Regions from separate parts of the Vreelandella sp. 2A-K22 genome, predicted to be linked through region 1. Evidence: predicted binding sites of a transcription regulator. Region 1 holds the regulator's gene; each other region holds the start of a gene.
The links. Region 1 encodes FNR, which switches genes on or off when oxygen is low (the NO sensors DNR and NnrR bind a similar motif). Its sites were predicted from a motif close to TTGATNTANATCAA; they were not measured.
Positions count from the first base shown of each region.

Region 2: a site for FNR is predicted at 2,381-2,394, ahead of hemN (oxygen-independent coproporphyrinogen III oxidase). Genes of this name have one in related genera too.
Region 3: a site for FNR is predicted at 4,227-4,240, ahead of ACW17M_RS21835 (OmpW/AlkL family protein). Genes of this name have one in related genera too.

Region 1 is NZ_JBSUGC010000025.1:18,115-23,694, forward strand. Features, by position in the region: gene ACW17M_RS23235 (DUF294 nucleotidyltransferase-like domain-containing protein) at 1-1,014, shown strand, start outside; gene ACW17M_RS23240 (3'-5' exonuclease family protein) at 1,020-1,673, shown strand; gene ttcA (tRNA 2-thiocytidine(32) synthetase TtcA) at 1,936-2,856, shown strand; gene fnr (fumarate/nitrate reduction transcriptional regulator Fnr) at 2,849-3,595, opposite strand; gene hemN (oxygen-independent coproporphyrinogen III oxidase) at 3,680-5,113, opposite strand; gene ACW17M_RS23260 (sulfite exporter TauE/SafE family protein) at 5,192-5,580, opposite strand, start outside.
Region 2 is NZ_JBSUGC010000003.1:292,241-297,820, forward strand. Features, by position in the region: gene ACW17M_RS05740 (ribonucleoside triphosphate reductase) at 1-232, opposite strand, end outside; gene ACW17M_RS05745 (U32 family peptidase) at 370-1,317, opposite strand; gene ubiU (ubiquinone anaerobic biosynthesis protein UbiU) at 1,327-2,322, opposite strand; gene hemN (oxygen-independent coproporphyrinogen III oxidase) at 2,564-3,949, shown strand; gene ACW17M_RS05760 (nitrate reductase subunit alpha) at 4,124-5,580, shown strand, end outside.
Region 3 is NZ_JBSUGC010000019.1:58,108-63,687, reverse strand. Features, by position in the region: gene ACW17M_RS21860 (hypothetical protein) at 1-208, opposite strand, end outside; gene rimK (30S ribosomal protein S6--L-glutamate ligase) at 296-1,204, opposite strand; gene ACW17M_RS21850 (ATP-dependent zinc protease family protein) at 1,246-1,686, opposite strand; gene ACW17M_RS21845 (DUF3549 family protein) at 1,720-2,757, opposite strand; gene ACW17M_RS21840 (YqcC family protein) at 3,085-3,420, shown strand; gene ACW17M_RS21835 (OmpW/AlkL family protein) at 3,501-4,127, opposite strand; gene ACW17M_RS21830 (AAA family ATPase) at 4,540-5,151, shown strand; gene ACW17M_RS21825 (VOC family protein) at 5,243-5,572, shown strand.

The DNA of each region.
Region 1 (5,580 bases):
ATCGAGCAGGCGACCAACTTAGAGGCGCTTTCGGCTGCCAGTCAGCGCACCCCGGAGCTGGTCAAAGCGCTGATGGCCCAGGGCGTTAAGCTGCGCTTTGCGATGGATCTGCTTGCGGCACTAAACGGCCGTATTATTAGCAAGGCCTGGGAGTTCACTGTCGATAAGCGCTATCACGAGCAGAGCTGCATGATGGTGATGGGCAGCGAAGGGCGCGGTGAGCAGATTCTAAAAACGGATCAGGATAACGGCTTGATTCTTGCCGATGAAACCCAGTGGCCTGATCTTGCCAGCCATATGCAAACGCTCACCGATACCCTGATTCAGCTTGGTTACCCGCCGTGCCCCGGCAACATTATGGTGTCTAACCCCGAGTGGGTGGCCACGGTATCCCAATGGAAAGGTAATATTGCCAAGTGGGCCAGGGAGCGTGATGGCGATAGCCTGATGAAGCTGGCCATTATGCTCGATGCTCATGGCGTGGCGGGCAACCCGAGCTTGCTTGAGAGCGTGCGCGATGAGCTGTTTGAACGCTGCTCGGGCGATGAGCTGCTGCTTTCCTATTTTGCCCGCACGGCGCTGCGCTTTTCGACGCCGCTGACGCTGTTTGGTTCGCTGAAAAAGCCTCAGCACGGTATCGATATCAAGAAAGGCGGTATTTTCCCTATCGTGCACGGTGTCCGCACCATGGCGCTTGAGCGGCGCATCAAAGCCACCTCGACGTTTGATCGCTTGGATGCCCTGGTTACTGACGGCCGGTTGGATCGCCGTTTTGCCGATGACCTGGGCGAAGCGTTGGCGCTCTTTTCTGAGCTGCGCCTCAAGCAGCAGCTAAGTACGCTGGAAACTTCTGCGGATGCGAAAGAAACTAACGCCCAAAGCAGCAGACGCGCTAACCGTGTCGTGGTGCAGAACCTCTCTTCCCTGGAGCGCGACCTACTGCGCGAAGCGATGCATATTGTCAAAGACTTTAAGCAGCGGCTTTCCCACCGTTACCATTTGGAGTATTCGTGAGCGGAATGCGGCTGTTAGATCGACATGTGACGCTATTTAGCGGCTCGCTGCGCACCTTGTTAAGGCGTGAAAGTGACCGGCGTCGTTGTGCAGATTCCCCCTATGCCTGGCTGTTTCAGCCCTATATGGGCGAAGAGCTGGTGGCGCTCGCCTGCACAGCAACGCCCACGCAATCATCACCTGTGATCAGCGTGGCGGCAGTGGTGCTGAGCCATCAGCAGGTGCATACCAGTCGTGCTTTTGTGATCACCCTTGGTAGCGCAAAGCAGCCCGAGAGCGCAACGCTGCGCCGTCATCACTTGCTGTGCGAGGCGGGGGAGATACTGCCACCAAATAGTGATAACTTGAGCGCGCTAGTAGAATTTATCGGCAATCGGCCCATCGTTGGCTGGCAGTTAGAGAAGCGCATTGGAGCATTGAATGCACTACTCAGTAAGCGGCTGAATTTTGCCCTGCCCAACGCCCAGGTCGATGTGGCAAAACTGCATCAGCGCCAACTGCGCCGTTTGCACCCGGAGGTCGAAGCGCCCAGCAGCTTCGCCCAGGCGTTGGCATGCTGGCAAGTACCCGTCATGGGCATGCAGAGTGTGCTTGGAGAGGCCACCGCCAGCGCACTGCTGTATATGCGCCTGCAGCGTATTATGGCGCAGGTGGCATAGTAGTCTCTTTCGTCGTGGCGAGGACAGCTTTCCGCGAGGGCGCTGTGAACCCCTCCCTGGGCGCTACTTTTGTCATCCATGACAAAAGACCCTCGCTCCAAGCTGCCCTCGCACCGAGGTATGGTGCAGCGGTCAAAATAGTCACTTCCAATTGCGATATCTTGTGTGGCTACGTCTGATTAGTTGGGTCAGGCGGTGAGTGTTGTTAGAATAGTTATTACTTTTTTCTCTCACGCCTTCTACCCTCGGCAGTGCTTATACCATGCAAACTCTTGATCACTTTGATCCTGCTCACCTTGATACGGTTGGAGCCACCCCAGCTGACGCTGAGCACGACCAGCCTGAGCTGGCTGATGCGAAGCAGAAGCGTGAATTTAACAAGCTGCAAAAGCGTCTGCGCCGAGAAGTGGGCAATGCGATCATTGATTATCAAATGATCAATGAAGGTGATCGCGTAATGGTCTGCCTCTCCGGTGGAAAGGACAGCTACACGATGCTGGAGATTTTGCGCAATTTGCAGCGCAATGCGCCGGTCAATTTTTCGCTGGTAGCGGTCAATCTGGATCAAAAACAGCCGGGTTTTCCCGAGCACGTATTGCCTGCGTATCTGGATAAGCAGGGCGTGGAGTACCACATTGTCGAGCGCGATACTTACTCGGTGGTAAAAGAGAAAACCCCGGAAGGTAAAACCACCTGCGCGCTTTGTTCACGGCTGCGGCGCGGCTCGTTGTATGGCTTTGCCGAAGAGATTGGCGCCAATAAGATAGCCCTGGGCCATCACCGGGAAGATATTCTCGAAACACTGTTTCTCAATATGTTCTTTGGCGGCAACCTGAAAGCGATGCCGCCAAAGCTGCTATCCGATGATGGGAAGAATATCGTTATTCGGCCGTTGGCCTACTGCAAAGAGGCTGATATCGCCGAGTTTTCGCGGCTGATGGCGTTTCCGATTATTCCCTGCAACCTGTGCGGTTCACAGCCTAATATGCAGCGTCAGGTGGTCAAAGAGATGCTCGCCGAGTGGGACAAAAAGTTTCCTGGCCGCCTGGAGAGCATGTTCAAGGCTGTCACCAACATTGCCCCTTCCCAGTTGGCCGACCGCAGCCTGTTCGATTTTGAAGGCCTTGAGGCCAAGCAAGCAGAGCTACTGGCGGGGCGTATCCAAGCCTTTAACGTCAGCTAACTGTTTGCTCTTCCTCTTCGGCGAGGGTAATCAAGCGCGGCATATCGAGAATGTTGACCTCTCGCCCGGAGACCGCCACCACGCTCTGCTGCTGAAAGCGGCTTAGTATGCGGCTGACCGTTTCCACCGCTAAGCCCAGGTAGTTGCCGATATCAGCCCTGGGCATTGAGAGGCGAAAGCTGTAAGGCGAGTAGCCCCGGCGACGAAAACGATCCGAGAGGGTAATCAAAAAACTTGCTAGCCGCTGATCGGCGGTTTTACGCGAAAGTAGCCGCATCATACGCCGGTCATCGCGCAACTCTTTGCTCATGCTACGATAAAGCTGGCCACGCAGTTCGGGTAGCTCCTCCGAGAGTAAGTCCAGGCGGTCAAAAGGAATCTCGCAGACGGTGGTCGTTTCCAGGGCGATAACGCTACCGGGGTAATGCTCTTCGTCAATGCCATCCAACCCCACCAATTCACTGGGCAGGTAGAAATTGGTCAACTGCTCGCTGCCGTTACCTTCGGCGGTGATCTGTTTCAAACTGCCCGAACGGACTGCGTAAACGCTGGTAAAGGTGTCGCCCTGACGAAACAGCGGTTCGCCTTTTTTCAGCGGCGCGCGACGACGAATAATGGCGTCGAACTGCCCCACGTCGTCCAGCTCAAGGGCAAGTGGCAGGCACAGTGAGCTCAAACTGCAGGTTTGGCAGCGAGCTTCATGGAGTAGCGAGCGCCGACGGCTCATGGGTTCCAACATGCTTTGCTCCTTGAGAGGGTCCCGCTTATCAATTAGAAAATCCTTACTTATTATAGTCGCTTTAGCATGCCTGCAATAAGGTGATTAAACAATCTTAGAATACTGTTGTCCCGTTTGCCCGGAAAGATGGGTATCAAACGCCATTGCTATATGGCGAATCAGCAGCCGCCCCGTCGGCGTGGCGTTAAGCTGATCACCGCGGCGGGTCAGCAGGCCATCCTGTTCGGCGCTCTGCAGGCGCTCAAGCGCTGGCGCAAAGTAGCGGGGGGCATCGATGTTCCAGCGTTGACTAACGGCGGCCAGGTCAATGCCCATATCGCACATCAGCCGCTCAATCACGTCCCGCCGGATCAGGTCGTCATCACTTAAGCGTATGCCACGCACGGTGGCAAGCTGCCCCTGATCCAGCGTCGCTTCGTAGCTTGCCAGATCGCTCGGGTTCTGCGCATAGACGTCATCAATGCGCGAAATCGCCGATACGCCAAGCCCGATTAAGTCGCACTGAGCATGGCTGGAGTAGCCCTGGAAGTTGCGCTGCAGCGAGCCTTCGCGCTGGGCAATAGCCAGGCTATCGTCAGGGCGGGCAAAGTGATCCATACCGATATGCACATAGCCAGCTGCGGTGAGCATTTCGATGGTGGTGCGCAGAATCGCTAGCTTCTCTTCTCCGCCTGGCAAGTCATCGACATTAATGCGCCGCTGCGGGGCAAAACGCTCGGGCATATGCGCGTAATTAAACACAGAAAGGCGCGCCGGGTTGAGCTCGATCACCTGGCGTAGGGTGTTGGCAAAGCTCTTTTCAGTCTGAAATGGCAAGCCATAAATTAGGTCGAGATTGAGCGAGCGAAAGCCCAGGCGATGCGCCTCCTCCATCAGCGTTTCGGTAAGTACCCGAGGCTGAATACGGTTAATCGCTTTCTGCACCAGCGGGCTTAAATCCTGCACGCCCAGGCTGATGCGATTAAAGCCGAGGGATTCGAGATGGCGCAGCGTAAACACATCCGCTTCGCGAGGATCTATTTCAATTGCGTAATCGCGATCAGCAGACGATGAAAGACCAAAACGTGCATCCAGTCGATCAATCAGGTCGCCCATCTGGTTCAAACTGAGAAATGTCGGCGTGCCGCCGCCCCAATGCAACTGCTCCACCGGTCGTGATGTATCCAAGTGGCGTGCGGTCAGCACCATTTCACGGTCAAGCCGGGCTATATAGGGCTCGGCAAGGGCAGTGTTTTTGGTAGCGATTTTATTACACGCGCAGTAGAAGCAGATCTTGCGGCAGAAGGGCACATGAACGTACAGAGAGAGCGGACGCTTACTGGCATTGCTACGCTCCAATGCCTGGGTCAGGTCGCCAGGGGTAAATTGGTCGTGAAACGACAGCGCCGTGGGGTAGGAGGTGTAGCGTGGGCCGTTGGTGTCGTAGCGACTCAGTAACGCTTCGTCCCACACCGGCTGCATAGGGGCTGCGGCAGCAGCGGGTGCAAGAGGCAAGGCAGCAGGGGTATGAACGGGCATGAAGGGGCGCTCCGACGTTAGGAAATGCCGCTAGCCTAACCCGTGGTTAGGAGGTAAATGTTGAGCCACGTCATGCTATTAGAGGTTGTGTACCGAAAGCGTCCACAGTTGCCACAGTGCAAAAGCGATAATTGTCAGCGCTGCCACGCTGCGGGTCGCGGGGTGACGTATCAAATGGCTGAGCTGGCGGGCAGCCAGGCCAGTGGCAAGCAGCGCAGGTAGGGTGCCAAGCCCAAAGGCGCCCATGAGTAGAGCGCCCTGAAGCGGGTCGGCAATCGCTAAGCTCCAGGCCAACATGGAGTAGACCAACCCGCAGGGGAGCCAGCCCCAGAGCGCTCCCAGGGCGAAGGCTTGGGGAATATGCACTACGGGCATCAAGCGACGCCCCACGGGTTCGATAAAGCGCCATAGTCGCCGGCCAACGGCCTCCACTTTGAGCAGCCCTTTCCACCAGTTGGCGATATACA
Region 2 (5,580 bases), on a different contig from region 1:
AATCACCTTCCCTATGAGCTTCCCCCACGGTGTGGGGGTAAATCTCATCGAGCCAGTAGTTGGCTATCAACTTGCCCGAGACGTTGAGGATTAAACCGCCCAATGAATAGCCCTGGTTGGCATTGGCGTGAACACGCCAGTCGGCGCGTTGGAGGTACTCATTGACCGTCGAAGCGACGTCAATATGATGCTTTGCTACCTGAACGCTTGTGGAGCTTTTCACCCAATTCACCTATATATGCTAGATTTAATAAAAATAAATACTATATGTGGTGTTAAAGGGTAAGCGTTCAGGATTTTGCAATAAATGACCCAGGTCAAAAATGGTGGGGAAAAATAGTAAGGCGTGGTGGCGCCTAGGCTATTGTTTTAGCCGGTCATCGTGCGGGTGTTATCCATACCCGGTCGGCCATACCAGTAACCGTCGCAGATTTCAGCATCCACCAGTGTCAAAGGATCGGGCGTAGCTAACCTGCCGTGGCGGGACTGATCGAAAGCCTTGACCACCTCGGCCATGCCTTCCGCCCGTGGGCTGAGACGTGCCACTGATACCCCCATATCCGCCATGACCATAAGTTCATGACGCAGATCCTGGCAGGCGCTGGAAAGGGTTTGAATACCGTTCAGGGTAAAAACATCCCGGGACTCTTGTGAACGTAGCACCAAGCCTTCGGGGTACTTTTGGCAGACGAACTTGCAGCGGTCTTTGGGTGTTTGGTGACGCCGGGCGGTAAAACAGCGTGACGACCAGGCCAAGGGGAGATGCCCGTAGGCGAATACTTCGCATGGGTGGGGAACGCCTGCCTGGTGGCAATCGTTAATAAGCTTGGCTAAGTCTTGCTGTGACATTTCCACCGGCGCTTGCCAACGCCGCATGCCGGCACGGGCCATAACGCCCAGTGTCGCCGGGTTGTAGAGGTTGAGCGCAGCACCGGCGATAAACGGCAGTCCGGCACTGGAGAGGCGCTGCAGGGCACTCTGGTCATTGGCCTCGACAATAAAGTCGCCGTTGTCACACAGCTTGCGTAAGTCACGCAGATCGGCCTCAGACTCGATCAGTGTCTGGCTGGCGAGTACCACCTGCTTGCCCGCCTGGGCGAGCTCGCGCCCAATGCCTAGCCAGTCGTCCAGTTTCATATCGCGGCGCCGCGAGCAGACGGTTTCGCCCAGGGTTATAATCTCTACCGGCCAGTCGGCCGCCTCGCGGTAGAAGTCGGCGTAGCGTTGCCGAGTCCAGTAAAAAAGCACCGGCCCGAGGGAGAGTTGCAGAGGGCCGGTTGATAAGGTCGGTGATAGGGGAGGTGTAGTGTTCGGCATAGTAGGCTCCTATTTCCAGCGGCGCTCGTAGGCGCCTAGGGTAGTGATGGCACCTTCGGAAAGCTCGGCAAGGCCTGCCATCCAGGCGGGTTCTGGATCAAAGCGCTCAGGCTGAGCCTCTAGGCGGTTGAGCGCCTGACGCCAGATCCCGGCCACTTTAGAGACATAGGCGGGGCTGCGCTGACGACCTTCAATTTTGACGGCGCTAATACCCAGGTCGCGTAGTTCCGGCAATAGCTCCAGAGTATTGAGGCTGGTGGGTTCCTCAATGGCGTGATAGGTCTCGCCCGTTACCTCGAAGCGACCCTTGCATAGGGTGGGGTAGCCTGCGCGCTCGCCTTCGGCGTAGCGGTCGATAAGAACATTGTTAAGGCGTGACTCTAAGCCCTCAGGCGTTTCTTCCCAGCGGACATGAGCCGCTGGCGAGCAGACGCCCCGGGTATTGGGCGATTCGCCGGTCAGGTAGGAGGAGAGATAGCAGCGTCCTTCGGCCATGATGCACAGGCTGCCGAAAGCGAACACCTCCAGTTCTACCGGTGTTTGCTTGGCCAGGTCGCGTACCTGAGTGATTGACAGCACCCGTGGAAGTACGGCGCGCTTGATGCCGAAATGCTGGTGGTAAAAGCGTAGCGCTTCATGGCTGGTCGCCGAACCCTGCACTGAAAGGTGCCGCGAGATCTCGGGGTGATGGCGAGTAGCGTAGTCGAGCAGTCCCATATCGGCGAGAATCAGCGCATCCACGCCCAGTTCGGCGGCCTGATCCACGGCCCGAGTCCAGTGTTCCCAGCCATCGGGCTGGGGATAGGTATTAATGGCGCAAAAAACGCGTTTGCCATGTCGGTGGGCGTAATCGATCCCCTCGCGGGCACGTTTGTCGGTAAAGTTTAGCCCGGCGAATTGCCGTGCGTTGGTGATGTTCTGGAAACCGAAATAGACAGCGTCGGCACCTTCATCTACAGCGCGCTTTAGAGCGGGCAGGTTGCCAGCGGGACATACAAGCTCCATAGCGAGACTCCTTGCGGGAAAAGTCCGAGCATTTTAGTCACCTATTTTTTGTCGGCTTTTGACACAGGTCATATCGGGGTGGCTTTCAAAAGAGGATAACGCTGCAGAGTAGGCAAGCTGGATGCAGGCAGTTTTTAAAACGTATATTGTATGAATATTAACCAATGCTTGCTGCACCCACTTCCAGAGTTCCATTTCAGAGACCTCTTTTAGAGCCCCTTTTCAGAGACCTACTTCGATCATGCAAGATAAACTGCTCTTCAATCGTCCCCTGGTAGAGAAATATGACCGCCCAGGCCCGCGGTACACTTCTTATCCCACTGCGCCCCAGTTTCATGCCGCGTTTGCCGAGGATGATTACCGTAGCGCCGCCGAGCGCAGTAATCGGGTCGCAGTACCCAAGCCGCTTTCGGTCTATGTGCATATCCCGTTCTGCAAAAGCCTTTGCTACTACTGCGCCTGCAACAAAATCATTACTCATAATACCGAGCGAGCTGCCGAATACCTCCAGTGGTTAAAACAGGAGATACGTGTTCAGGGAGCGCTGTTCGATACCACCCGCCAAATGACCCAACTGCATCTGGGCGGCGGCACCCCAACCTACTTAAGCAATGCCCAGCTACGCGAACTGATGGCGGCGCTGGACGAAGCCTTTCACTTCGCCGCACCTGAAGAGCGTGAATTCTCGCTGGAGGTAGACCCTCGCACCGTGACACCCGAACAGGTGTACGAGCTCTACGCGCTGGGCTTCAATCGGTTGAGCTTCGGTGTGCAGGATTTCGATCACGACGTGCAGCAAGCTGTCAATCGCGTCCAGAGCGAAGAGCAGGTGGTATCCCTGGTCAAGGCTGCCCGCGAGGCGGGGTTTGAATCGGTCAGCGTTGACCTGATCTACGGTTTACCGCTGCAGACAGTGGCGAGTTTCGATACGACGCTAACCAAGATTATTGACCTGCAACCGGATCGCATTGCCGCTTATAGCTACGCCCATCTGCCCGAACTGTTTAAAGCTCAGCGGCTAATTCGCCCCGAAGACATGCCGCCACCCGAGCGCAAGCTGGAGCTGCTGGAGCTTACGATTAACCGCCTGACGTCTGCAGGATATGTCTACATAGGCATGGATCACTTCGCCCTTCCGAATGACGAGCTGAGCCTGGCCCGTGAAAATGGCACTCTGCAGCGCAATTTTCAGGGCTACTCTACCCACGCCGACTGCGACATGATTGGGCTGGGCATTACTTCGATTGGCAAGGTGGGCGATACCTACAGCCAAAACGTCAAGGAAACTGCCCAGTATCAGCATCGTTTGGATGAAGGGCGTTTACCGGTCTTCCGTGGCTATCGCCTTAGCGATGACGACCGCCTGCGCCGCGATGTCATTAATACCCTGATGTGTCACGGCCGACTTGAATTTTCCGCTATTGAAGCCCGGCACAATGTCGATTTTCGCAGCTACTTCGCGAGTGCCTTGGCGAGCCTCGAAGAGATGGCGGACGACGGGTTAATTGCTTTGCGCGACCATGACATCGAGGTGCTGCCTTCAGGGAGGTTAATGATCCGCAACCTGGCCATGGCGTTCGACGCCTACCTGAAACCAACGGAAAACCGTTATTCGCGCACGGTGTAATTTCAACAGCGCCAACCGTCTATTCCTTTACGTTGGCCGCTCTATCACCTTGGGGGTAGATAGGGTGTATATGGAGGTAATCACGCAGTAATTCGCTTGTCGATCACGCAGAATCCACTCCATGGAGCCCGCACTGTCGGGTATGCAAATTTCCGAGGAGCCTGGAGATCGACCATGAGTCACTTCATAGATCGGCTGAATTTCTTCCGCAAGTCCCGCGAGCCTTTTGCCAACGAACACGGTGAGCTACGCAGCGAATCCCGCCAGTGGGAAGATAGTTATCGTGCCCGCTGGCAGCACGACAAAGTAGTACGCAGTACCCACGGGGTGAACTGCACCGGCTCCTGTAGCTGGAAGATCTACGTTAAGAACGGTTTAGTTACCTGGGAAACCCAGCAGACTGACTACCCCCGTACCCGTCCCGACCTGCCTAACCATGAGCCGCGTGGCTGCCCCCGCGGCGCCAGCTACTCCTGGTATCTGTACAGCGCCAACCGCCTCAAGTACCCGTTGATCCGCAAGCCGTTGCTGGCGCTATGGCGCGAAGCGCTCAAGGCTAACCCAGATCCGGTCGACGCCTGGGCGTCTATTGTCGAAGACCCCGCCAAGACCAAACAGTACAAGCGTGCTCGCGGCATGGGCGGCTTCGTTCGCGGAAACTGGGACGAGCTCAACGAGCTGGTGGCGGCCTCTAACGTTTACACCGCCAAGCAGTATGGCCCCGACCGTATTCTTGGCTTCTCGCCGATTCCTGCCATGTCGATGGTCAGCTACGCCGCGGGTAGCCGCTACCTCTCGCTGATTGGCGGCGTCTGCATGAGCTTCTACGACTGGTATTGCGACTTGCCCCCAGCCTCACCGATGACCTGGGGCGAGCAGACCGACGTACCTGAGTCCGCTGACTGGTACAACTCCGGCTACATCATCGCCTGGGGCTCCAACGTGCCCCAGACGCGTACCCCGGATGCCCACTTCTTTACCGAAGTACGTTACAAGGGCACCAAGACGGTTTCGATCACTCCGGATTATGCCGAAGTCTCCAAACTCACCGACGAATGGCTGTCCGCCAAACAGGGCACCGATGCCGCCCTGGCGATGGCCATGGGCCATGTCATCCTCAAAGAGTTCCACCTCGATAACCCGAGTGCTTACTTCACTGACTATGTACGCCGCTATACTGACATGCCGTTCCTGGTGGAACTGGAAGTGCGTGAAGATGGCAGCTTCGCACCGGGCCGCCAACTGCGTGCGAGTGATTTTGATGCTGCCCTGGGCCAGGAAAACAATCCCGAGTGGAAAACCGTTGCCTGGGACGAAACCCGTGACCAGCTGGTGGTACCACGGGGTTCCATCGGTTTTCGCTGGGGCGAAACCGGCGACGAAGTGGGCAAGTGGAACCTGGAATCGCTGGACGCCGCAGGCGCTGAAATCAAGCCGTTACTCAGTTTGGTCAACCACCACGATAGCGTCGCGCGCGTGGCGTTCCCTTACTTCGGTGGCATTGAGCACGAGCACTTTGAGCACGTAAAAGGGGCCGGTGTTGGTGCTGCTGACGACCTGCTGTTCCACAATTTGCCCGCCAAACGCTTGAAGAGAGCCGATGGCAGCGAAATGCTGGCGGTCACCGTTTT
Region 3 (5,580 bases), on a different contig from region 1:
CGTCTGCATCCCGGGGCAGCATTTTTAAATGCGCACGGGCCAGATCCTGCAGCTGGCGCATTTGCTTGAGCCGCGCAGCATAATGCGGCTTTAAAGCGTCACGCAGCGACGGGCGCAGGCGTTCAATATTGTCTTGGAAATAATCAATGCTATCGGCCAGCGCTTCCAATACGCTGTCCATCGCCACTTGGCGATTATCGAGAAACATGAGCGTCTACCTCCTTCGGTGACGCAGATTGTGGGGGTGACAGCGACTATTTGCCACCCCCGAAACGGATTATTTTAATATTTTGCCTTAGCCTTTAGGCTTGGGCGGTGCTTTACGGGCTGGTGAAGCGTTTCTTTCAATGTGCTCAATGATCATTCCCGCAATATCTTTGCCGGTGGCGTTCTCAATGCCCTGCAAACCAGGCGAAGAGTTAACCTCCATAATCACCGGGCCGTGATTGGAGCGTAGCAAATCGACACCGGCAACGCGCAGACCCATGGCCTTGGCTGCACGGATCGCCGTTGAACGCTCTTCAGGGGTGATGCGGATCACGGTGGCGGTGCCGCCGCGGTGTAGATTCGAGCGAAACTCACCGTCCGCCGCTTGGCGCTTCATTGAAGCCACCACTTTATCGCCAATCACGAAGCAGCGAATATCGGCGCCACGCGCCTCTTTGATGTACTCCTGCACCATGATATTGGCTTTCATGCCCATGAACGCTTGAATGACGGATTCAGCGGCCTGGTTGGTTTCCGCCAATACCACACCAATCCCCTGGGTGCCTTCAAGCAGCTTGATGACCAGCGGCGCACCTTTGACCATGGTGATTAGGTCGGGAATGTCATCGGGGGAGTGGGCAAAGCCGGTAATCGGTAGCCCCAACCCTTTACGCGACAGCAGTTGCAGTGAGCGCAATTTATCCCGCGAACGGGTAATCGAAACGTTATCGTTGATAACGTAGGTGCCCATCATTTCAAACTGGCGCAGCACCGCACAGCCGTAAAAGGTGACCGATGAACCAATGCGCGGGATCACCGCATCGAAAGGCTCAATCTCTTGGCCTTTATAGTGGATCGAAGGGTGGTGCGAGGTAATGCTCATATAGCAACGCAGCGTGTCCACCACGCGGGCGGTATGCCCACGCTGCTCTGCGGCTTCAACCAGGCGGCGGGTAGAGTACAAATTGCGATTGCGTGACAGCAGAGCGATATGCATGTAGGAGACTCCGAGCTGAGATTGAAGCGACTAATAAGGGGTTAAGGCTCACCGTGCAAGAATGCGGCACCGGGGGCCACCAGGAGGCGGCGCATGGCGCTACGGCCTAGTAGCATCGGGTGGCGCATATTGCTGCGGTCAGTAAGGGTCAGTTCAATGGGGAAATTCAAGTCGCCCATCTGCATCGGGGTACGTATAACATAGCGCCACTCGCTATGACCGTTGGAACTGGTGACCCGGCGTCGATCATGCAGGTGCAATCGGAAGCGATGCGCTGGCGTGTCTGGCCCTCCGCTATGGGTGATAAAGCTAACCCACAGTTGACCATGGTCATCTTCATCGGTCTCTATCTCTTCTGCATGCAGAGCAGATGTTCGCGCGCCAGTGTCAGCTTTACAGCATAGGTGAAGCCCTAGTTCAGGTAGCGTCACCATCTCGCGGCGGCCAATGACCGCTTTGGCCTGATAGGGTAATTCCTTCACGGCTCACTCCTTGCAATTAAAAGTGACATCGGATCAAGCGTTCCTCTGTGACATCATCAGTGTCAAACGGCGTTGAGTTGCGGAGCCAGCAGGCGCATCCCGCAGTGCCATCATGACCGGTAAGCGTAGTCGTGGTATTAACGCAATATCACGCACTACGGCGGCAAAATCGCTACGCTCATCTTCTGCTAAGCGTTGCAGAAAAAGTGGCAGGCGCTGCGCGTCTTCAAGATAGCCCCAGCCGCGCCCGGCTATTGCCGCGAGCACATCCGGCCCACAGGCCGCTGAGTCGTTAAGTAAGGCCGTGTACCAATTACCCACCTCTGATGCATCCGTATTGCCCACTGCGCGCAGGCAGGCACACAGCGTTTCGATGTCGCCCGCTTGTGCAGCGGCTTCGCCACGACGCTGCAGTGCCGCGACTAACGCCTGTGGCAATGGCTGGTGCTCTAAACAGTAGCACAAGGAGTGGATAACGGCGGTAGGCAGTTCAGGCAACCGCTGCGCGAGCGATTCAGCGTCAAGTGTTTCCATTCTCACGACGTAATCGGCAATCCCTTGTAACCCCAATGCCTGCCAATCGATCGCTTGCTGGCCGCTCAAGTAGGCATCAACCGGCTCAAAATGCTGGCTGGCGGGTAGCCCACGCGCATGGGTGGCGCGTGCATTGAGCATGGCTTGGAAGGTGATGCTAGGCGTGAAGGCGAGGGGATTATCCTTCATTAAGTGATCCACGTCCGCTGTTTCTTCACGACCCACGTTAGAAACCGCGCGCCCCAGTGTTTCCAGCAGCCGGTTTAAAAACGCATCGCGCTGGGCGGGGGCAATCATTCCCTGCTCGTCCAGTGGTAAGGCTAAGAACCAAATAGCCGGTTCGGGCATATCGCCAAGGCGAAACACAATGGCTAAGCGCGCTTGGCCTTGCCAGGGTTCTGGCCAGGCCATTTCGCCACCTTCAAAGGCGGCAAGTGACTCCCGCGGGCAGGAGACGACATGACGCCCCATATGGTAAAGGGAAACCTCGCCACCGCTGCGGGTAAAAAACTCATCAAGGGTTTGAATTGGTTGCATGACATCCTTCCGCGTTGCAAGCCTGCACTCTACCTTGCTGATGTGACACTGTCAGCCGCAGAGGCTGATAAAACATGGTGTTAATGACAGTGCCTTAAGGCATTAGCATTAATGACAATGCGGTTAAAAATTAATCAACTGTGCGAAAGCCCCATGAGAGCAAGCGTTGCGACACCTTTCCATAGTTTATCCACAGGCTCGTGCAGGTTTTCTGTGAGTCTATGGATAACTTCCCGCAAGCGTTGATAGGTGGCAAGGCACTCGCTGAGTGGGGATAATGGGCAGACGACACACTTTTCATTTTCCGAGGTAGTGACACACGTCTTTATGAGTACTTATCAACCGCTGCAGACAGCACTTCTAGAGCTTGAGGCGTCGATGAAAGCCGCCGATCTATGGCGCATGCCAACACCCGATGCAGAGGCGTTTGCCAGCCAGCAGCCATTTTGCATCGACACGATGTCGCTGCCTCAATGGGTACGCTTTGTGTTTATTGCCCGCTTGAACGCTTTGATGGATGCCCGTGCAGCCATGCCCGCAAAGTGCGAGGTGGCTCCCGCCGTGGCGGCCTATTTACAGCAGGAGAAAACACCCGCCCACCACCAGCTGCTCATCGTGCGGGCGGTAGAGAAGGTCGACCAGATCGTCACTGAAAGCGCTTAAAGCGGCATGCTACTAAACGCACAAAGCCCACCGTGAGGCAGGCTTTGTGGATAACATCCGCTAGCGGTTTTGCAAGTGGCTTAGAAGCGGTAACTGAGGCCTGCCATGACCACGAGAGGATCGATCTCAACGGTACCTGCCGCCGCACCGTTAACGCTCGCATCGGTATCAATATCGATGTACCAAGCAGCGGCGTTCAGCGCCCAATGGTCATCAATTAATAGATCAACACCTACCTGGCCTGCCGCTCCCCAGGAGTCATCCAGGTCTAAATCACCAATCGTCAGCTCCTCATCGGAGAAAAAGGTGTAGTTAATACCGGCGCCGACATAGGGCTGTACGCGTGACTGAGTGCCGCCCAGCGGGTAGTACTGCAGTGTTAGGGTCGGCGGCAGGTGCTTGGTTGAGGCAATGTTATCGCCGTTTAAATGGATGTCGTGTTCAAACGGCAGCGCCGCCAGTAGTTCCACGCCGACTTTATCGTGGAAGCGATAGCCCAAGGTGAACGCGAAATCGGTTTTATCCTTTACATCCACTGATAGCGCACCGTTGGCCAGTGAGCCGTTGTCGCTGGTGGGGGCGACTTTGGCCACACCCACGCGGGTGAAGAAATCGCCAGCGCCGTAGGCGAATGCCTGGCTGCTGGTCATCATTGCCGCAGCGGCAACAGTGGTGACGAATAATGTAGGCAGGGCGGCTTTACGCATGGGATCACTCCAGGTGTTAACGCAGATAGTAAGATTAGACGGCTTTTCGATAGCCGCTTAACGATGAAACCAGTGTAACGAGGCCCAGGGAGTGGATTATTGATCCAGGGCAAGAGTTATTAGACATGGGGGGTTAGGGGGAGGGGCGGCTGGAGAGACCTAATTCAGAAGCGGGCTGCTAACCATTTGGCTTGCCCATTTGTATGGATGCATGCGCAGTGATATGAAGTATTTTTAGTCTGTAATGCGTGTTTTTCTGATACGCTCAGCAAGAGGTATGATCAAATATTGCCAGAATATTGTTTATAAAAATAAATTAAAACAGCAAGTTGTAAAACATCTGCTCGTGTTTATAGGCAATGCGAAAAGATGGTCAGGAATGAGCATGCGCATTTTTCTAGCGAGCATTTGAATGGGAGTTGGTAATTTGCCCATTACTATTAACACATTGGAGTTTTTTTATGGTGTTACGCTTTCTAGGAAAATACGTATGCGCAGAAATAAACTGCTATGCAATACGAGGCAAGAAATGAAGAAAGGAGTGTTGACATTTTTCTGCGGGAAAATGGGGGCAGGGAAAACTACAAAGTCTCTTGAAGTTTCCCAAGAACGAAACGCCGTACTGCTTTCAGAAGACGAGTGGCTTGCGTCGGTTTATCCCGATAGCATTAAGACACTGGAAGATTACGTAAAATATGCTGGACGGCTCAAGCCTCAAATGAAGAAGCTGGCTCAGTCGATCTTGGCGTCAGGCACTAATGTGGTAATGGACTTTCCTGCAAATACGATTCCGCAACGAAAATGGCTTAGAAGTGTCTTTTCAGAGATTCAGGCTCCCCATGAGCTAATTTACATTGACCAGCCAAATGATACCTGCTTAGAGCAGATAGCCAAAAGGCGTGCAGAACAACCGCAGAGAGCGACAACGGATACTGAAGAGATGTTTGAGCAGGTTACAAAGTACTTTGTTGCGCCCACACCTGATGAAGGGTTTAACATAACTGTAATTTCGGCAAATGGATAATAGCCGCAGGTACAGCGACTGCTTGTACGTTGCGGCTGCGCCTTTATTACAAAGCCGCGCACGTTGCAGCGTTATGTCATTTTGGTGAATTATGAAACTTGATTTGTTCGTACTACGGTGCAGCGATTTGCGGGCCAGCAAGCAGTTCTATGAGCAGCTCGGTTTCAGCTTCGTGGAAGAGCAGCATGGCTGTGGGCCAGTGCATTACTCGTCAGAAAATGCGGGGTTTGTATTCGAGTTGTATCCATTGGTTAGCAGCGAATCAGTAGACAACACGCGACTAGGATTTTCAGTGGAAGGTCTGGGCAATATCATCCCTGACTTAGAATTAGTGGACCAGTATAAGTTTGGCGGAAAGCATGTTTATGTCGTCCAAGATCCTGATGGCAGAAAGGTTGAGCTTAGTGAGCAGAAACCATAACAAGCGGC